2 linked regions of the Anaeromyxobacter diazotrophicus genome follow. Each later gene encodes a partner of the first gene's protein in a complex. Links are inferred from orthologs where the notes say so. Each region holds a gene or a part of one and is shown in the gene's direction. Other genes may lie near its edges. The genes, in order: HWY08_RS09415 and trxA.

The links.
Region 2: the proteins of HWY08_RS09415 (region 1) and trxA are in contact, whole or in part, in an NMR structure (PDB 2IPA), measured with the Bacillus subtilis proteins. The link is inferred for Anaeromyxobacter diazotrophicus from one-to-one orthologs.

Annotation. Positions count from the first base shown.
Region 1 is NZ_BJTG01000004.1:189,221-199,385, reverse strand. Bases 3,756-6,748 are described here. They hold HWY08_RS09415 (arsenate reductase ArsC), read left to right. Parts: upstream 3,756-5,022; coding sequence 5,023-5,475; downstream 5,476-6,748. Other genes in these bases: HWY08_RS09410 (chloride channel protein), read left to right, coding at 5,650-6,748; arsB (ACR3 family arsenite efflux transporter), read left to right, coding at 3,878-5,026. Also shown: HWY08_RS09450 (thioredoxin family protein), read left to right, coding at 194-652; HWY08_RS09445 (cytochrome c biogenesis CcdA family protein), read left to right, coding at 655-1,353; HWY08_RS09440 (ArsR/SmtB family transcription factor), read left to right, coding at 1,375-1,698; HWY08_RS09435 (permease), read left to right, coding at 1,695-2,774; HWY08_RS09430 (thioredoxin family protein), read left to right, coding at 2,792-3,025; HWY08_RS09425 (class I SAM-dependent methyltransferase), read right to left, coding at 3,077-3,694; more of HWY08_RS09410, read left to right, coding at 6,749-7,518; HWY08_RS09405 (chloride channel protein), read right to left, coding at 7,537-9,453; HWY08_RS09400 (MarR family winged helix-turn-helix transcriptional regulator), read right to left, coding at 9,583-10,098. UniProt on the Bacillus subtilis protein: Catalyzes the reduction of arsenate [As(V)] to arsenite [As(III)]. In vitro, can dephosphorylate para-nitrophenyl phosphate (pNPP).
Region 2 is NZ_BJTG01000006.1:146,885-156,808, reverse strand. Bases 313-3,064 are described here. They hold trxA (thioredoxin), read left to right. Parts: upstream 313-1,399; coding sequence 1,400-1,729; downstream 1,730-3,064. Other genes in these bases: mrdA (penicillin-binding protein 2), read right to left, coding at 2,925-3,064; rodA (rod shape-determining protein RodA), read right to left, coding at 1,805-2,935; HWY08_RS13645 (hypothetical protein), read right to left, coding at 921-1,298; HWY08_RS13650 (cytochrome C assembly family protein), read right to left, coding at 313-757. In the rest of the region: more of HWY08_RS13650, read right to left, coding at 1-312; more of mrdA, read right to left, coding at 3,065-5,021; HWY08_RS13625 (hypothetical protein), read right to left, coding at 5,078-5,587; rod shape-determining protein MreC, read right to left, coding at 5,584-6,615; HWY08_RS13615 (peptidylprolyl isomerase), read left to right, coding at 6,759-8,330; HWY08_RS13610 (Maf family protein), read left to right, coding at 8,354-8,932; HWY08_RS13605 (YggS family pyridoxal phosphate-dependent enzyme), read left to right, coding at 8,929-9,606; HWY08_RS13600 (hypothetical protein), read right to left, coding at 9,635-9,850. UniProt on the Bacillus subtilis protein: Participates in various redox reactions through the reversible oxidation of its active center dithiol to a disulfide and catalyzes dithiol-disulfide exchange reactions.

The DNA of each region.
Region 1 (10,165 bases):
GGAGCCCCGCCGCCGTGCGCGCCGCGGCGGGGGACGAGCCCCCGCCCTACGGGAACGACCCAAGCCGGCACCGCCGTCCATCCACGTCGCCACGCGTGGCCGAGGCGACGCGAGGGCCGGGCAACAGCGCCCCGGCAACGGTGCGACAACCGGCCGCACATGCGTTCTTGGCTATTCCTGCAAGGATGCAACGATGTCCTCGTGCCCGAGCGAGCTCCCCCGCAAGCGATGGGCGGCGCCGAAGAAGCCCGGCGCGCCCTGGATGGCCCTCGCAGCCGCCGCACTCGCCCTCGCCTCATGCGCGAGGAGCTCGGCCGGCGAGGCGACGCCTCCCCCCGCGGCGCAGCGCGCGCTGGCCTCGACCGCACGGCGGCTGCCGCGGCTGGTGGACCTCGGCGCGAACCAGTGCGTCTCATGCAAGGCGATGACGCCGGTGCTGGAGGGGCTGCGGAGCGACTACGCCGGCAAGCTCCAGGTCGACTTCGTCGACGTCTGGCAGGACCGCGCCGCCGCCGAACCCTGGCACATCGCGATGATCCCGACCCAGATCTTCCTCGCCGCGGACGGGCGCGAGCTCGGGCGGCACGAGGGCTTCATCTCCCGCGAGGAGATCCTCGCGCGCTTCGAGTCCCTCGGCGTCGCGCTGGAGTGAACGTGGGCGAGCTGCTCTCCGGGTTCGCACACGCCTTCGCCGGCTCGGCGCCGCTCGCGATGGCCGCGGCCGTGGCCTGGGGCGCGCTGAGCGTCGCCCTCAGCCCGTGTCACCTCGCCAGCATCCCGCTCGTCGTCGGCTACCTGTGGTCGGCGGAGGAGGCGCCGGCGCCACGCCAGGCGCTCCGGATCTCGGGCGCCTTCGCGGTCGGGATCCTCGCCAGCGTCGCCGCGGTGGGCGTGGCCACGGCCCTCGCCGGCCGCATGCTCGGCGACGTCGGGCCGGCGGGGAGCTACCTCCTCGCGGCGGTCTTCATCGCGATGGGCCTCCACCTGGCCGGCCTCCTCCCGCTCCCCCAGGTCCGGTTCGCGCCGGCCTCGTTTCGGCGCAAGGGACCCGCCGGAGCGGCCCTCCTCGGCCTCGTCTTCGGCATGGCGCTCGGCCCGTGCAGCTTCGCGTTCATGGCGCCGCTCCTGGCGCTCACCTTCCGCCTCGGCGCAGCCGCGGGGGCCTACGGCGCCCTGCTGCTGGCGCTGTTCGGGATCGGGCACGCGGCGGCCATCGCGTTCGCGGGGGCCGCGGGAGGGAGCGTGCAGACCTACCTCCGCTGGAGCGAGCGGTCGCGGTGGACCGCGCGCGCCCGACGCGGCGCCGGGGCGGCCGTCGCCGCGGTCGGCGCGTACTTCCTGTGGTCCGCCTGAAGACCCGGCCGAGAGGGACCGATGAACCGAGAGACCGTGTACGAGGCCCGCGCCGAGATCCTGAAGGCGCTCGCGCACCCGAGCCGGCTCGCGATCGTGGACGCGCTGGCCGAGGGCGAGCGGTGCGTCTGCGAGCTGCAAGAGGTCGTCGGGTCGGACATGTCCACCGTCTCGCGCCACCTCGCGCTCATGAAGGCCGCCGGGCTCCTCGCCGCCCGGCGCGAGGGGACGAACGTCCATTACCGGCTGCGGGTGCCGTGCATCACGCGCCTCTTCGCCTGCATCGAGGCGGTCCTGGCCGAGGACGTGAAGCAGCGCGCCCGCCGGGTGGAGGGCCGGCCGTGAGCGCCCACGCCCGCGAGCTCGCCGCGTCCGCCCGGGCGGTCGCGCCTCCGCCGCGCGGCCGCGCCCGCCTCTACGGCGCGCTCGGCGGCGCGCTCGTGCTCTGGTACGCGCTCTATCGCCTCATCGAGCCGGGCGCGGAGCTGGTGACGCGCCGCTTGCTGCGCCTCGACCCGACCACGCACCTCGGCTCCGCCGTCGCCTTCTTCCTGTTCGAGGTGCCGAAGGTCCTGCTGCTGCTCGTGCTGGTGGTGTTCGCCGTGGGCGTCGTCCGCTCCTACTTCACGCCCGAGCGGACGCGCGCCATCCTCTCCGGCCGGCGCGAGTCGGCGGGCAACGTCCTCGCCGCGCTCCTCGGCGTCGTCACGCCCTTCTGCTCCTGCTCGGCGGTGCCGCTCTTCCTGGGCTTCGTCGAGGTCGGGATCCCCCTCGGCGTCACCCTCTCGTTCCTCGTCTCGGCCCCCATGGTGAACGAGGTGGCGCTCGTCCTCCTCTTCGGGCTCTTCGGCTGGAAGGTGGCGGCGCTCTACCTCGCGACCGGCCTCCTCGTCGCGGTCGTCTCCGGCTTCATCCTGGGCCGCCTCGGGCTCGAGCGCTGGGTGGAGCCCTGGGTGTACGAGTCGATGGCCGCGGCCGCGCCCGCGGAAGACGCCCCGCCGCTCCCGTTCGCGGAGCGCCTCGACCAGGGGCTGACAGCCGTGCGCGAGGTGGTCGGGAAGGTGTGGCCCTACGTCGTGGCGGGCATCGCGGTCGGCGCCGGCGTCCACGGGTACGTCCCGACGGGCCTGATGGCCGGCGTCCTGGGCAAGGGCGCCTGGTGGTCGGTGCCGCTCGCGGTCGTGCTCGGCGTGCCCATGTACTCGAACGCGGCCGGCATCATCCCGGTGGTGCAGGCGCTGCTCGAGAAGGGCGCGGCGCTCGGCACCGTGCTCGCCTTCATGATGGCGGTCATCGGGCTGTCCGCGCCGGAGGCGATCATCCTGCGCAAGGTCCTGCGGCCGCCGCTCATCGCGACCTTCTTCGGCGTGGTGGCGGGCGGGATCCTGCTCGTCGGCTGGCTGTTCAACGCGGTCCTCTGATCGCGAGAGGAGAGGTCATGCTCATCCAGGTGCTGGGGACGGGTTGCGCGAAGTGCAAGGCGCTCACCGCCAACGCGGAGGCCGCGGCGCGCGCCGCGGGCGTCGACGCGCGCGTCGAGAAGGTCGAGGACCTCCGCGAGATCATGAAGTTCAAGGTGATGAGCACGCCGGCGCTCGTGCTCGACGGCCAGGTGCGGTCGACGGGCAAGGTGCTGACCGTCGAGGCCATCCGGCAGCTCCTCACGCCGTGATCCCCGGGCGCGGGCCGGCGGCGCGGCCACTCTCGCGCGCCTACGACCAGGTCACGCGGCCCGACGGCCGACGGCCAGGAAGACCGGGTAGCGCCGGATCCCGCCCGGGCCCGGCCGTTCGATCTCGAACACCCCCTGCAGCTCGATGGCGGAGAAGCCGGCCTCCGCGAGCCAGGACGCCATCACCTCACGCCTGAAGCCGCGGTGGCCCTCGAAGCCCGCGCCGTGGAACGAGCCGTCCTCCTCGTCGAGATCCGCGACGCAAACGTATCCCGCGGGGGCGACCAGCGCGTGGAACCTGCGCAGGAGCGCCGGCACGTCGGGCACGTGGTGCAGGGTGAGCAAGGTGCAGACGAGATCGTAGACCTCGCCCGGCGCGGGACCGGTCGTGAGGTCGAGCTGCACGGCGGTGACGTCCCGGGCGCCGAGCGCCGCGATCTTCTCGCGCGCCACCCGCGTCATCTCGCTGGAGCTGTCGGCCAGCGTCAGCGCTGCGACGCGGCCCCGCAGCGCGAACCCGAGGAGCCCGGTGCCGCTCCCGTACTCGAGGGCCCTCCGGCGCGCGAGATCGGGCACGCGCGCCGCGATCGCGTCCGCGACGCACCTCGCGCGCTCGGCCTTCTGGGGGTCGTCGTCCCACGTCCTCGCCTTCGCGTCGAACTCGCTCATGGCCGCGCCCTCCGGTGCGGTGTTCGAGCCCGCCCGGGCCGGGGAGGTTCGCCCGGGCGGCCGCGGCCCCGCGGCCCCCCCCCTCGCTCGCCCGCCGCGCGGGTTGACCGGGTGCCGGGTTCATCGTAGAGCCGCAACCAGCGCCGCTCGAGGCGCTCGTCGGAAGCCCCTCCCGGAGCCCCCGTGCCCGAAGCCACCTCCGCCATCCCTGCTCCGTCGCGCGCCGGCGTCGCCCGCGACCTCTCGTTCCTGGATCGCTACCTGACGCTCTGGATCTTCCTCGCCATGGGCGCCGGCGTGGCGCTCGGCTGGCTCGTGCCCGGGGTCGTGCCGGCGCTGAACCGGCTCAGCGTCGGGACGACCTCGCTCCCCATCGCGGTCGGCCTCGTCCTCATGATGTATCCGCCGCTGGCGAAGGTCCGGTACGAGGAGCTCCCGCGCGTCTTCAGGAACGGCAAGGTGCTCGCGCTGTCGCTGGTGCAGAACTGGCTCATCGGCCCGGTGCTGATGTTCTGGCTGGCCGTGATCTTCCTGCGCGACAAGCCCGAGTACATGGTCGGGCTCATCCTCATCGGGCTCGCGCGCTGCATCGCCATGGTCATCGTGTGGAACGACCTGGCGAAGGGGGACACCGAGTACTGCGCCGGCCTGGTCGCCTTCAACTCGCTGTTCCAGGTGTTCTTCTTCTCGGTCTACGCCTGGATCTTCGTCACGGTGCTGCCGGGCTGGCTCGGCCTCCACGGCGCCCAGGTGAACATCACCATCGGCGAGATCGCGAGGAGCGTCTTCGTGTACCTCGGCATCCCCTTCCTCGCCGGCGTCGCGAGCCGCTTCGGCCTCCGCGCCTGGAAGGGCGAGGCGTGGTACCGGCGCGAGTTCATCCCGCGCATCTCCCCCATCACGCTCATCGCGCTGCTCTTCACCATCGTCGTCATGTTCTCGCTGAAGGGCGAGACCATCGTCCAGCTCCCCCTCGACGTGGTCCGCATCGCCCTCCCGCTCCTCGTCTACTTCGTCGTGATGTTCTTCGTCTCCTTCTTCATGAGCCGGCGGGTCGGGGCGCCCTACGGACAGACCGCGACGCTGTCGTTCACGGCCGCCTCGAACAACTTCGAGCTCGCCATCGCCGTCGCGGTCGCGACCTTCGGGATGTCCCACGGCGCCGCGTTCGCGGCCGTCATCGGCCCGCTGGTCGAGGTGCCGGTCCTCATCGGGCTCGTCCACGTGGCGCTCAGGCTGCGGGACCGCTTCTTCCCCGGCGAGACCGCGGAGCTCGCAGGCGTCAAGAACTGCGCCGGGCGCTTCCCGGCCTCGCGCGAGGCGACCCGGTGAGCAGCGAGGCCTGGCGGCGCCAGGCGGAGGAGCTGCGCGCGCTCGCGCCGCGCCACGTGCTCTTCCTGTGCGTCGCGAACTCGGCCCGCAGCCAGATGGCGGAGGGGATCGCGCGCGCGCTCGCGCCGGCGGGGGTCACGATCTCCTCCGCCGGGTCGCGCCCCACGGGCGTGAACCCGCTCGCCGTCCGCGCGCTCGACGAGCTCGGGATCGACCTCCGAGGCCAGTGCTCGAAGGGCCTCGACGCGATCTCGCCGGACGGGGTCGACGCCGTCGTCACGCTGTGCGCCGAGGAGGTCTGCCCGGTGTTCCTGGGGAAGGCCCACCGGGTCCACTGGGGGCTGCCCGATCCGGCCGCCTCGGGGATGGACGAGCAGGAGCGGCTCCAGGCCTTTCGGGACGTCCGGGACGAGCTGCGCCGACGGCTCGCGGTCGTCTTCGGGCGCTGACCCGAGGAGGGCGCTCCTGCCTGAGGACCGCCCGGCAGCGGCCCTCAGCGGCGGCGTCCCGCGGCGGCGCGGCGCCGCCCGCGGGCATATACTTTGTTCTCCAACTATCGGTTCGCTCCGCGCCTCGCCCCTCCCCCGCAGGCTCTCTCGCGCGGTGCACCGGAGAGGCCCGTCGTGCAGACCTTCCCCGCCACCGGAGCGCGACCCCCGGAAGACCGCGATCACCCCGCCGCGCCCGCCTGGGCTCCCCTCGTGCGCTGGCTCGCGCCGCTCGGCACCGGCGGCGGCTATGAGAGTTCGCGGCGGCTCGGCAAGTGGCTCCTCGTCGGCATCGCCATCGGGGCGGTCGCGGGGCTGGGCGCGGTCGCCTTCACTTGGGCCATCCGCGGCGTGACGCAGCTCGGGCTCGGCACCCTGGTGGGCTGGGCGCCCCCGGGGCCGGTCGGCGAAGGCGGCGCGGCCGTGTCCCGGATGGCCCGTCCCTGGCTCCTCCCCGTCCTCACCACCCTGGGCGGGCTCGTCTCCGGGGTCCTCGTCTTCGGGCTCGCCCCCGAGGCGGAGGGGCACGGGACCGATGCCGCCATCGAGGCCTTCCACCGCCGCGGCGGCTGGATCCGGCCGCGCATCCCGCTCGTGAAGCTCGTCGCCTCCGCCATCACCATCGGGACGGGCGGCTCCGCCGGGCGAGAGGGGCCGGCCGCGCAGATCTCGGCAGGCTTCGGAGCGCTCCTCGGCCACGCCGTGCTCAAGAGTCCCCAGGACCGGCGCATCGCGGTGGCGGCGGGGATCGGTGCCGGCATCGGCGCCATCTTCCGGGCGCCGCTGGGGGGTGCGCTGCTCGCGGCCGAGATCCTCTACCTGCACGACATGGAGGTCGAGGCGATCATCCCCTCCCTCATCGCCTCGATCGTGGGCTACACGGTCTACGGCGCGGCGAACGGCTTCGCGCCCATCTTCGGCGCTCACCCCGCCCTCGAGCTCGGCGCGCCCATCCAGCTGCTCTACTACGCGGCGCTCGGGGTCCTGAGCGGCGCCGGGGGCCTCCTCTACGCGCGGACCTTCTACCGCGTCGGCGACGCGTTCCACCGGCTGGCCCTGCCGCGCTGGCTCAAGCCGGCGCTGGGCGGCCTCGCGGTGGGCCTGCTCGGGCTCGCGCTACCCCAGGTGCTGCACACCGGGTACGGCTGGGTCCAGCTCGTCATGAGCCGGGAGGGCCTGCTCGCGTTCTCGCCGCTGCTCATCCTGATCATCCCGATCGCGAAGATCGTGGCGACGTCGCTCAGCATCGGCTCCGGGGGCTCGGGCGGCATCTTCGGCCCTGGGATGGTGGTGGGCGGGATGCTCGGCGCGGCGCTGTGGCTAGCCGGGCACGCCCTTGGCCTCCCCTCCCTGCCGCCCGAGCCGGCGCCGTTCGTCATCATCGGCATGATGGCGCTGTTCGGCGGGATCGCCCACGCGCCGCTGGCGGTCATGCTCATGGTGGCGGAGATGACCGGGACGCTCTCGCTGCTCGCGCCGGCCATGATCGCGGTCGCGATCTCGACCGCGATGGTGGGGGACGAGACCATCTACCGGGCCCAGCTCCGTGACCGCGCGAGCTCTGCCTTCCACCGCGCGCGGTTCAGCGTCCCGCTCCTCGCCTCGCTCGCCGTGCGCGACGCGTGGGAGCGGGTCCCGCTCAGCCTGTCCGACGCGACGCCGATCGAGGACGCGCTGGCCCGGCTCGCCGAGGCCGGCGCCGACGGCGCGGCGATCACCGCCGACGACGGCCGGGTCGTGGGGAGCGTCAGCCGCGATGCGCTCCGCCGCGTCGCCCCCGACGAGCGTACGGCCCCGGTCTCGACCGCGACGGTGCGCGTGGCGCTCGCGCCCGGCCAGACGCTCGAGGAGGGCATGCAGGTGCTCACCGACGCCGGCACCGACACGGCCCCGGTCGTGGAGGCCGGCCGGGCGGTGGGCCTCCTCACCTCCCGTGGCGTCCTGCGCGCCTACCGCACCGCCGCCGGGCGCCTGACAGCCACCGCGGCGCTCACCCACGCCTGACCGGCACCGGCCGGACGCTCAGGCGCCCGCGGCCCGGTTCCGCTCGAGGAGCGCGAGCCGCAGCTCGCGGTCCCCGATCCAGCCGACGACCTCGCCTCCCTCCATGACGGGGACCTGGCTCACCCCGCACCGCTCGAGCACGGCGGCCACCTCGCTCCAGGTCGCGCGCAGGTCGACCCCGGCGAACGGCACCATCGCGTCGGCCGCCCGGAGCCAGGCGAGCTCCGCCGCGGGCACCTGCTGCAGCACCTCGAGCTCGAGGAGGCCGCGCGGCCCCGCCATGTCCCGGACAAGGACGACGCGCTGGCGCCGCCCCGCCCGCGCCGGCTCCGCGAGCTGCGCGAGCGGCGCCTGCTCCGCGACGGGCGCGAGCTCGGACGGGACGAGCAGCGCAGCCGGGCGGCCCCCGAGCTCGTCGAGCTCTTCGCGCAGGGGCCGCGGCGCGTGCCTGGGCGAGGCGGCGCGGCTAGCGACCTGGGCCGGATAGAGCGAGTGCTTCCGGAGCGCGACGTAGGCGATCCCGATGGCGAGCATCATCGGGACGAGCAGGTCGTAGCTCCCCGCCAGCTCCGCCACGAGCACCAGCGCCGACAGCGGCGCATGCGCGAGCCCGCCGTAGAAGGTGCCCATGCCGATGAGCGCGAACGCGCCCGGCTGGATCGAGGGGTCGGCGAGGGCCAGCCGGGCGCCGTGTCCGAAGGCGCTCCCGAGCAGCCCCCCCATGACCAGCGAGGGGGCGAAGTCCCCCGCCGCCGCTCCCGAGCCGATGGTGAGCGCGGAGGCCAGCATCTTGAGCGCCGCCACGCCCGCGAGCAGGCCGACCACGCCCGCGCCCGCGGGCAGCCAGTCCGCCCCGGTGATCGCCACCTGCAGCACGCCGTACCCGCCGCCGAAGACGCCGAAGGCGCCGGCCGCCGGCCCGTGATGCCGGAGCATGAAGGCGACGAGCGCCGCCCCGGCGCAGCCCATGAGCAGGCCCCCTACCGCGGGGCGAAGCCAGCCGGGGAGGCCGCTCCGGGCGCTCGCCCGCTGGACGGCGCGGAGGAGCCGGACGAACAGGACCGCTGCGATCGACACCAGCAGCGCCGCCAGCGCGTACAGCGGCAGGTGGACGGGGCGGAAGCCGAACCGCGGCAGGTGCCCGAACAGGGTCGTCTCGCCGAACAGGGTGATGACCACCGAGTAGGACACCACGCTCGCGAAGATGGCGGGCACGAGCGCGTCCGCCTCGAAGTCGTCGCGGTACAGCAGCTCCGTCGCGAGCAGCGCCGCGCCGAGCGGCGTCCGGAAGACGGCCGCGATGCCGGCGGCGATTCCGGCGACGAGCAGTACGCGCCGCTCAGCGCGCCGCGTGGGCAGGAGCCGCCCCACCGCCGCCCCGATGGCGGCGCCGATCTGCATGGTGGGCCCCTCGCGACCGCCCGAGCCGCCCGACGACAGCGCCAGGATCGCCGCCGCCGCTTTCACCGGGATCACCCGCCGCCGCACGAGGCCGCCGTGGTGATAGGCCTCGATGGCGGCGTCCCCGCCACCGCCCGCGGCCTCCGGGGCGAAGCGGCTGGTCAGGAGCCCGCTGGCGAGCCCTCCCGCGGCCGGGAGGAGCGCCAGGAGCCACGGGCGCAGCGGCGCCGCGACGCCGGGCGCGACGAAGGTCTCGCCGCGCGCGCGGAGCGGCTCGAACCCGGCCAGCCCGAGGAGCACCCGCTGCGCGAGTTCCAGCGAGGCGAAGAAGGCGGCGCCCAGGAGCCCCGCGACGGCGCCCACCACGCCGGCGTACAGCAAGGTGCGGCCCACGATCCGGAGGTCGAGGGGGGCGACCTCGCCGAGCAGGGCGAAGGCCCGCGGCGGCGCGCTGCGCCAGCCGGCGCCGCGCCCGGAGTCCGCGGCCGGCGGCACTCCGCCCTGGGGAGGCTTCGCCTGGTCTCGCCGGTCCATGTCGCTCACGCTCGGGGGCTGTCCAGCGCCGCGCACGCGGAGGCCCTCCGGGCGCTGGCGATGGTTGCATATCAAAGTGCGGCGGCGCGGTCCACGGCGCGCTCGCCGTCCCGCGCGCGGGCCCGCGCCTCAGCGGGGCCGGCGCCGCGGCGCGCGACGCCGGGTGCGCGCGGCGCTCGCCCGGAGCCGGCCGGCGACGTGCCCGAGCGTCCGCGCGGTGACGTCGACGTCCCTCGCGGCGGTGGCCGCGATCGCCGCGCCCACGGCCGCCTCGATGGTACCGGTCTGCAGGGCGTCGATGCGCTCGCCGGCGGGGGTGAGCGTCAGGTGGAAGCTCCGGCCGTCCGCGGCGTCCCGGTCCCGCCTCACCAGCCGACGCCGCTCCACGCGCTTGAGCAGCGGCGTCACGCTGCTGCGGTCGAGGTGCAGGATCTCGGCGACGGCGGCGGGCGTGATCCCGGGGATCTGGCCGACGATCCGGATGAAGAGGCGCTCCGGCCCGGTCACGCCCAGGTGCCGCTTCATCGCCCTCGAGGCGCTCTCCAGGGTGTGGTTGAGCTCCCACAGCGCGCGCAGGAAGCTCAGCGCGGGGCCGAACTCGGCCCCGAGGTCGTCGGGTGGCGCGTGCCGGCGCGGAGCGCTCATGGCCCGCGATTCTGGAGCAGCGCCGGGGTTTGTCCACTCCGCCGCCGCGGGACGGAGCGCGTGGGGG
Region 2 (9,924 bases), on another replicon or contig:
CGAAGCCGGCCAGCGTGAGGAGGGCGTAGCGGCGGCCGTGGACGCCGAGGTGGCGCAGCTGCACCATGCCGCCGTAGAGCAGCCACACCACCAGCGCCGCGACCTGCTGCGGGTCCCAGGTCCAGAAGCTGCCCCACGCGTTCTTCGCCACCAGGGCGCCGGTGACGAGCGCGACCGAGTAGACCGCGAACCCGCCGCGGACCAGCCGCTGGTTGAGGCGGTCGAGCGCGTCGAGCGACGGGAGGCGCGAGAAGAGCGCCCCGAACCGCTTGCCCTTCACCTCGCGCTCCTGGAGCAGGTACATGAGCGCCACCGCGAAGGCGAAGGCGAACAGGACCACGCCGCCGGCGGCGCTGAAGATGTGCACCTTGAGCGACGGCAGCCGGATGATCGCCGGCACGGGCCCGCGCGCGTTGGGACCGAGCCCGAAGACCCCGGGCAGCACCGACATGAGCACGAGCGGCGTGATGAACGCCCCCACCGACGGCAGCCGCCAGAAGCGCTGCAGGAGCAGGAAGGCGCCGGCGGCGAGCCAGCCGAGGAGGCCGAAGCCGCCGCGCAGGTTGAAGAACTCCCTCCCGCCGAACTCGCCGCAGGCGAGGCCGATCGAGACGGCGTGCACCGCGAACGCGACCGCGACGAGCGCGTAGCCGGTGCTGGCGGCCCGGAGGTGGCGCGGGCGCGCGAAGAAGAGGATGTAGGCCGCGGCGCCGGCGGCGTAGAGCGCGGCGGCGAGCCTCAGGACGTGGATGCTCATCGGCGTGGCCTTCCCCCTCGCGACGTCGAGCCGGCGCACGGCCTTACGTCAGCCAGCCCGGCGGGCGCAACCCTTTCGGCACCAGCACCCCCGCGGCGCGCCCTCGCGCCCGCGCCGGCGGCGCGGGACGAGCTCCGCGCGCGCTCACAGTAACACCGGACGGTCACGAGAGATTCTCCGAGAGGAACCGCGCCAGGACCGCCGCCGGGTCGCGCTGCTCCGGGGCCGCGGGCGGCGCGCTCGCCGCCGCGAGGAAGCCCGGCTCGACCTCGTAGGCGACGTCTCCCAGGAGGACCGAGTCGCCCATCCGCTGGCCGCCGAGCGCGCGCAGCTGCGCGTCGGTCTTCACCTTGGCCACCAGCCCGTGCGGGTCGCACTCGGCGCCGACGACCCGCAGGAAGCGCACCGCCGGATCGAGCGCGTACGCGCGCCCGGAGCCCGGCCCCGCGCGCAGGCTCATGGTCTGGCCGGCGAACGCGATCCGCCCCTGCCCGGACCAGGCCTCGAGCATCGCCTGACTCACGAAGAGGAGACCCGCCATGCGATCGGCCCAAGTGCGACGAAACACCGCGTGAGCCCGCGAGGTTAGCACGCTCGCCGCGCCGCTTGCCACCCCGTCGCGCGTCCGCTAAACAAAGCCGCATGGCATCGAATGACGTGGTCACCCTCGAGGACGGCACCTTCGATCAGGAAGTGCTGAAGAGCGACACCCCCGTGCTGGTCGACTTCTGGGCGACCTGGTGCGGCCCCTGCAAGGCCATCGCCCCGGCCGTGGAGGAGCTGGCGAAGGAGTACAAGGGCAAGCTCAAGGTGGCGAAGCTCGACATCGACCACCACCAGCAGGTGCCGCAGAAGTACGGCATCCGCTCCATCCCCACCCTGCTCGTGTTCAAGGGCGGCCGGGTGGTGGACACCATCATCGGCGCCGTGCCCAAGGCGAAGCTCGTCGACGCGGTGAAGAAGGTCGTCTGACCGTCGAGCGCGCCCGCCGGCGCGCGGCCCCCCCCTCAGCAGGAACGCCCGCCCGCGCCTCCGCCGGCGGGCGTTTCAGTTCACGAAGCGCCGGCTCGCGACGTTGTTGAGCAGGCCGATGCCGATGAGCACGGCCATCACCGACGAGCCGCCGTAGCTCATGAGCGGGAGCGTGACGCCCACCACCGGCATGACGCCGGTCACCATCCCCATGTTGATGAAGGCGTGCCAGAAGAGCATCGCCGTCACCCCCACCGCCAGGAAGTGGCCGAAGCGGTCGCGGGCGTTGCCGGCGATGCCCAGCGCCGACACCACGAGCGCGTAGTAGAGCGCGAGCAGGAGCAGGCAGCCGACGAACCCGTGCTCCTCGGCCCACACCGAGAAGATGAAGTCGGTGTGCTGCTCGGGCAGGAACGAGAGCAGGGTCTGCGTCCCCTGCGCCCAGCCCTTGCCGAGCGCCTGCCCCGAGCCGACCGCGATCATCGACTGCGTCGCGTGGTACCCGGCGCCGAGGACGTCGCCCTCCGGGTTGAGGAAGGTCTCGACGCGCTTCTTCTGGTACGGCTTGAGGTGCGGGTACGCGAAGACCGCGCCCACCACCACCACCGCGCCCACCGCCACCAGGGTCTGCCAGCGCACCTTCGCGAACAGGATCATGGTCGCGCCCACCGCCACCACGATGAGGGCCGTCCCGAGGTCGGGCTGCTTCAGGATGAGCAGCGCCGGCACCAGGGTGATGACGCCCGGGACGACGAGGCCGAACAGGCCGTAGCCGTCCTTGCGCTTGGCGGCGTCCATGTGGAACCAGCGCGCCAGCGCCACCATGACCGCGATCTTGGCCAGCTCCGAGGGCTGGAGGTTCATCGGGCCGATGGCGAGCCAGCGGCGGGCGCCCATGACCACGCGCCCCTTGAGCGCGGTCGCCACGAGCAGGAGCACCACGACGGCGTAGAAGACGTACGCGCCGCGCATGAAGCGGCGGTAGTCGACGAGCCCGAGGGCGAGCGCGACGGCGGCGCCGGCGCCCATCCAGGAGAGCTGCGAGATCCAGACCGGCGCGTGCGCGCTGCGCGAGGCCGAGGCGAGGTTCCAGACGCCGAGCGCGGCGATGCCGAGCACGAGGAAGGCCACGTGCCACGGGTAGTGCGTGAAGGCGCGCCGCTGCGACGGCACCCCGGCGCGCGGCAAGGACAGGTCAAGCGCCACGCTTCTCCCCCTGGACGGCGGCCGGCACGGTGGCCGGCGCCTCGATGGTGGGGGCGCCCGGCGCCCCGGTCCGGACCGGCGCGGCGGCCGGCTTCGCGCCCGGCACCTCGAGGCCGGGCGGCGGCGGCGGGCCGAGCTGGACGCCCGCGCGCTCCAGGGCGTCGGTCCGCTTCAGCTGGAAGTAGTAGCGCATGACGGCGGCCGCGGTCGGGGCCGCGTTCGACGCGCCGAAGCCGGAGTGCTCGTTCAGCACCACCACCACCAGCTCGGGGTCGTCCGCCGGCGCGAACGAGGCGAACCAGGCGTGGTCGCGCTCGAAGTAGGTGACCTGCGAGGCCTTGAGCCGCTTCGCCCCCAGCTTCACCACCTGGGCGGTGCCGGTCTTGCCGGCCATCAGCACCGGCTTGCCGTCCACCACGACGTCCTTGAGGCGCGAGCCGTAGCCGGTGCCGAACGGCTCGTTGACGGTCGCCTCCATGCCCTTCAGCACGGCCGCCCGCGTCTCGGGCTTGATGGGGAGCTGTCCCTTCACCACCGGCCCGAACTCCTGGACGGTCTCGCCGCCCGGGTCCTCGATCCGCTGCACGACCTGCGGCTTCCACACCTTGCCGGTCGCGAGCGCGCCGTAGAGCACCACCTGCTGCATTGGGGTCACGTTCACGTCGCCCTGGCCAATGGCGATGTTGAGCGACATGCCGTGCTGGTAGCCGCCGGCGAGGTGGCGGTCGTGCCACGCCTCGTCCGGCATGACGCCGGAGATCTCGCCGCCCAGGTCGAAGCCGGTCGGGCTGCCGAGGCCCAGCAGGTGCGCCCACTTCGCGATGGCGTCGGTGCCGAGCCGGTCGCCCAGCGCGTAGTAGAAGACGTCGCAGGAGGCGCCGAGCGCGTGCTCGAGGTCGACGTTCCCGTGCCCCTTCTCCTTGTCGCAGCGCCAGCGGTGGCCGCCGAGCGTGTAGTGCCCGGGGCAGTTGATGGTGCCGCCCGGCTTGAGCGCGCCCTCCTCCAGGGCGGCGATCGAGGTCACGACCTTGAACGTCGACCCCGGGTGGTAGTGCTCCTGGATGGCGCGGAACAGCTCGGGGCGGAGCGGGTCGTCGCGGATGGCCTTGAGCTCGGACCGGCTGATGCGGCCGGAGAGCTTGTTCGGATCGGGCGAGGGGCGGTCGACGAGCGCCAGCAGGAACCCGGTGCGCGCGTCCATCGCGAGGACCGAGCCGGCGGTGGCCGGGAACATCTTCTCGGCGAACTCCTGGAGACGCCAGTCGATGGAGAGGACGAGGTTCCGCCCGGGCCGCGAGGCCTCGAAGCGCTGGTCCTCCGGGATGAGCTCCTCGAGATCGCCGCCCTTGGCGTTGCCCTTCGCGTCCACCACCACCCGCCGCCGCCCGTCGAGGCCGCGCAGGGTGGACTCCCAGCGCCGCTCCAGGCCGCGGCGGCCGACGTAGTCCCCGAGCTGGTAGAGGAGCTCGCCGTCGTTGCGCTTCTCGATGTCGGCGTTGGCGCGCTTGAGCTCCTCGGCCCCGATCTCGTTCATGTAGCCGAAGAGGTGGCCGGCCCAGGGGCCGTAGCGGTAGCTGCGGTGCGGGGCGGGGATGACGTCGACCCCGGAGAGCGCGCCGGGCACGCGGTTCGCCTCGACGATGTCGAGCTCCTCTCGCGCGATGTCCACCTTCACGGTGAACGGGCGGAAGCGCTCCAGGCCGCGCGCGGCGTGGAGGCGCTGCTGGGCGCGCTCGAGCTCCTCGTCGGACAGCGAGAGGAGCTTCCCGAGCTGGCCCAGGAGCTCGTCGCACTGCTTGCCGCAGAAGTAGGGCGTGAGGGTGACGTCGTACGAGGGGCGCGAGTCGACCAGCACCTTGTGGTTGCGGTCGAGGATGAAGCCGCGGTCGGCGGGGACGCGCAGCTCCTTCACGAAGTTCTCGTCGGCGCGCTCCTTGTACTGGTCGCCGCGCAGGATCTGGAGCTGGTACAGGCGGACGGCTAGCACCAGGAAGGCGAGCGACGCCACCACCGTCATGAGCGCGGTGCGCGGCCGGAGCTCGGCCTGCGAGGTGTTGGGGGCGGTGGCGGTGGGGACGCGGACCATCTCGAGTCAGGCTCTCCAACAACGGGCGGCGGCCGGCGATTCTCCGGGGACCCGGCTCATCGCAGGAGGCCAGGCTCCTCGCGCGCGAACAGGCCGTCGAGGCGCCGCATCCCGAGGAGGACGAGCGGGGAGAGGGCCCCGGTGAGGAGCGCGTCGACCAGCACGCGGCCGAGCAGGCGGAGCCCCGGCGCGGTCTCGACCGGCGAGACGGCGCGGGTGAGGAGCAGCGCGCCCAGGCCGAACAGGAACACGCCCACCGCGGAGAGCGCCGCGAAGCCGCTCTTGCCGTGGATGGAGAGCGCCGCGCCGGCGAGCCGGCTGCCGAGGAAGAGCGCCACCGCGAGGAACGTCATGAGCCCCTTGGGCCCGCCCGCCGTGAGGTCGAGGACGTACCCCACCGCAGCCGCGCCCACCGCGCCGTCGACGTTGCCGGCCGACAGCCCGAGGTAGACCACGACCGGGAGCGCCAGCGAGAGCGAGAAGGCGCCCCCGCCGACGTATCGAAGGAGCGCGGCCTGCACCGAGACGAGCAGCAGCGCGGCCGCGAACGCGGCGACGGGCCTCACGGGCTCACCTCCACCGCGGCGGTCGCGCCGGGCGCGGGCGGCGCCTCCGCGGGCGCGTCGTCCTCCTCGGGCGCGGCCGGCGCCGGGGCGGCGGGCGGGGGCGCCGGCTTGGCGGCGGCCGGCCGCCGCGGCGCGGGCGTCGGCGCGCTCGCGGGCGCGGGCGCCGGCGCGGCGGCCGCGAGCGGCGCCTCGTCGAGGTGGGCGTCGAAGGAGGTGATGACCAGCGCCTCCTCGACCTTGGTGATGTCGACCGCCGGCGCCACGTCCGCGCGCTGGTAGAGCCCCTGCCCGCTGCGCTTCAGCGAGGTGATCCGTCCCACCGGCAGGCCGCGCGGGAAGACGCCGTCCGTGCCCGAGGTGACGAGCGCGTCGCCGTCCTGGATGTCGTCGGACCGCAGCGCGTACTCGAGGCGGCAGGCGTCCGGCGCGCCGGTCCCGCGCACGTTGGCGCGGGCGCGCGAGCGGTCGACGCGCACCGCGATCGAGCTGTTGCGGTCGGACAGGAGCAGCACGTCGGCGGTGGTGTCGGTGACGGCGTGGACGCGGCCCACCACTCCGTGCGCCACCACCACCGGCATCATCCGCGCCACGCCGTCGCGCGCGCCGCGGTCGAGGGTGAGGAGCTGCAGCCCCTTGGGATCGAGGCGCACGCCGATGACGCGCCCGCCCACCACGCGCCGCTCGGGCTCCGCGCGGGCGAACCCGAGCAGCCGCCGCAGCCGCTCGTTCTCGTCCCGCGTCCGGACGAGCTCGAGCTGATCGAGCTTCAGGGCGGTGACCTCGTGCTGCAGCGCCACCGCCCGGGCGTGCGCCCCGCGGAGCCCCACGTAGCCGTTCCAGGCCTGGAGGGCGCCGGTGACGGTCCAGCCGATGGCCTTCTCGATGGGGCCGGTCACGGCCAGGATGACCCGGTCGAGGCGCGTGCGCTCGCTCGGGTGCTTGGCGTGCGCGAAGTACACGCCCAGCGGCAGGACGAGCAGCAGGACGACGAGGATGATCTCGCGGTGACGCTTCAGCAGTCCGACCACTCCGGCTCCCAGGCGAGGCCGTCCGCCGCCCCCCGCGGTTCCAAAAACCCTTGCATTTTAGCCGATCTCGGCTAGGGTGCAACCTTCCAAAAGCGGCCCGCACCCGCGGTTTCGCCGCGTTCAACAATCCGGAGCGCCGTTCCATGCTCGACACCTTGAGGGCGAACTCGCGCAGCGTCCTCACCTACGTCCTGTTCGGCATCATCATCATCGTCTTCGTCGTCTCGTTCGGGCCTGGCTCGAAGGGGTGCAGCGGAGGCGACATCGGCACCACCCAGGCGTGGGCGGCGAAGGTGAACGGTGAAGCGGTCTCGCCCACCGAGTTCGACCAGCAGTACGGCCAGCTGCTCCGCATCTACCAGCAGCAGGGCGCGCCCGACCTGAACGCCCTCCTCCAGACGCGGCTCCGCCAGATGGCGATGGACCAGCTCGTCCAGCGCGAGCTCATCGACCAGGAGGCGCAGCGGCAGGGCATCGTCGTGAGCGACGACGAGCTCTCGAACGCCATCAAGAACATCCCCTCCTTCCAGAGCGAGGGCCGGTTCGACATGGAGCTGTACCGGCGCGCGGTGACGAGCACCTACGGCTCGCCCGGGAAGTTCGAGGAGCGCATGCGCAAGGACCTCGCCTACCAGAAGATGGTGGCGCTCCTGCGCGGCACCGCGAAGGTGACCCCGGACGAGGTGAAGGACGCCTGGGCGGCCGAGAACGACCGCCTCGCGCTCGAGCTGGCCCGCTTCCCCTTCGCGCTGGCGCGCGCCGAGGTGAAGGTGACCGACGCCGAGGTGAAGGCCTTCCTGGCCAAGAACGGCGCGCAGGTGGAGCAGTACTTCAAGGATCACCCCGCCCGCTTCGACCGGCCGCGGCGGCTGCACGCCCGGCACCTCCTGGTGGCGGTGGCGCCGGGCGCGCCGCAGGACGCGCAGGAGGCGGCCAAGAAGAAGATCGACGCCCTGGCGGAGCGCGTGAAGAAGGGCGAGGACTTCGGCAAGCTGGCGCAGGAGGCCTCCGACGACCCGGGCTCCAAGGCCCAGGGCGGCGACCTCGGCTTCTTCGGGCCGGGCGTGATGGCGAAGCCGTTCGAGGACGCCGCCGGCAAGCTCTCGCCGGGCCAGGTCTCGGAGCCGGTCCGCACGGAGTTCGGCTGGCACCTCGTGAAGCTCGAGGGGATCGAGCCGGCCAAGAAGGAGACGCTCGACGAGGCGAAGCCCGAGATCGCGCGCGAGCTCCTCGAGACCGAGGCCGCCAAGAAGCTCGCCGGGCAGCGCGCGGAGGAGACGCTCAAGAAGCTCCAGTCCGGCAAGAGCTTCGCCGAGGTGCTCCCCGCGAAGGGCGCGCAGGTGAAGCTGGGCGGGCAGCCCATCGTCGCGGAGGACACCGGCACCTTCCCCGTCTCCAGCGCGCCCAGCGTGCCGAGGCTGGGGCCGGCGCCGGAGCTCTTCGCCGACGCCGTCAAGGCGGCCGCCGGGCAGGTGCTGCCGCGCGTGTACGAGACCGCGGGCGGGCCGGTGGTGGCGCGGGTGAAGGAGCGCCAGCGCGCCGACCTCTCCAAGCTGGCCGAGCACCAGGCCGAGGTCGAGACGCGGCTCAGGCTGCGCCGGGAGTCCGAGCTGGAGCGCGCCTGGGTGGAGAGCCTCCGCAAGAAGGCCAAGGTGCAGACGAACGAGGCCTTCGTGCAGGGCACCGCCCGCGCCGCCCCGGTGGAGCTGGACTAGCGCGGGTCGCGCCGGCGGAAGGGATGACGCTCACCCTCGCCTCGCAGAGCCCGCGCCGGCGCGAGCTGCTCGCGCGGCTCGGGCTCGCCCTCGACGTCCGCCCGGCGGACGTGGACGAGGGCACGCGCCCGGGCGAGGAGGCGCGCGCCTACGTGCTGCGGGTGGCCGAGGCCAAGGCGCGGGCGGTCGACGCGCCGGGGGTGGTGCTCGCCGCGGACACGGCGGTGGTCCTGGACGGCCGGATCCTGGGCAAGCCGCGCGACGACGCCGAGGCGGCCGCCATGCTGCGGGCGCTCTCCGGGCGCGCCCACGAGGTCATGACGGGCGTCTGCGCCCGCGGGGCCGGGCGGCAGGAGCTCGTGGCCGTGACGAGCGCCGTCGAGCTGGCGGCGCTCTCGGAGCGCCAGATCGCCTGGTACGTGGCGACCGGCGAGCCGCGCGACAAGGCCGGCGCCTACGCCGTGCAGGGGGTCGCCTCCGCCTTCGTGACGGCGGTGCGCGGCAGCGTCTCGAACGTCATCGGGCTGCCGCTCGCCGAGACGCTCGAGCTCCTGCGGGGCTTCGGGTTTCCCCTGCCCTGGGACCGCGAGGCGGCGGGGTGAGCGGCCTGGCCGACCGGCTGGCCGCCGTGCGCGCCCGGCTCAGGCCCGGCGTGACGCTGGTCGCGGTCTCGAAGACGCAGCCGGCGAGCGCCATCCGCGAAGCCTACCAGGCGGGCCAGCGCGACTTCGGCGAGAACTACGCCCAGGAGTGGCGCGCCAAGGCAGCGGAGCTGGCAGCGCTGCCGGACCTCGTCTGGCACTTCATCGGCGGCTTGCAGACGAACAAGGTGAAGTACGTCCTCCCCGCCCCGCGCCCCGGCGCCGCGGCGCCGCCGGCGGTGGGGTGGGTGCACACCGTCGACCGCCTGGCGCTCGCCCAGGAGCTCTCGCGCCGCGCGGCGGCGCGCGGCGGCGCGGCGCGGGTGCTGCTCGAGGTGAACGTGGGCCAGGAGGGCTCGAAGTCCGGCTGCGCGCCGGGCGAGCTCCCGCGACTCGCCGAGGCGGTGGCGCGGCTCCCGGCGCTGGAGCTGCGGGGGCTCATGTGCATCCCCCCGGCGGCCGAGGACCCGCGCCCGCACTTCGCCCGGCTGCGCGCGCTGCGCGACGCGCTCGGGCTGGCGCTGCCCGACCTCTCCATGGGGATGAGCGGCGACTACCCGGCCGCGATCGAGGAGGGCGCGACCCTGGTCCGCGTCGGCACCGCCATCTTCGGCGAGCGCCGGCCGCAGCCGTAGCCCGCCGCGCTCGTCCCCGCGAGCGCGGCTAGCTCTCGACCAGCTTCAGCCGCCCGTCGTCCGACACCTTGGCCCGGTACTCCTGGCCGCAGTAGCAGCACAGCACGTCGTCGCCGTCGCCGAAGCCCTCGTCGCAGGGCGTGACGGCGTCGCAGGAGGGGCACTCGAGCTCGGTGAAGCGGCGCCGGCGGTCGTGCTCGCGGGGCTCGTCGTCCTCGTCGAAGTCGTAGGGGTTCGTCGGCACGAGGCGATGTTACGACGGGCCGGCGGCGGGCGCTCGGGCGAGCGCTCCCCACCACGCCTCCCGGTGTGGGGCCT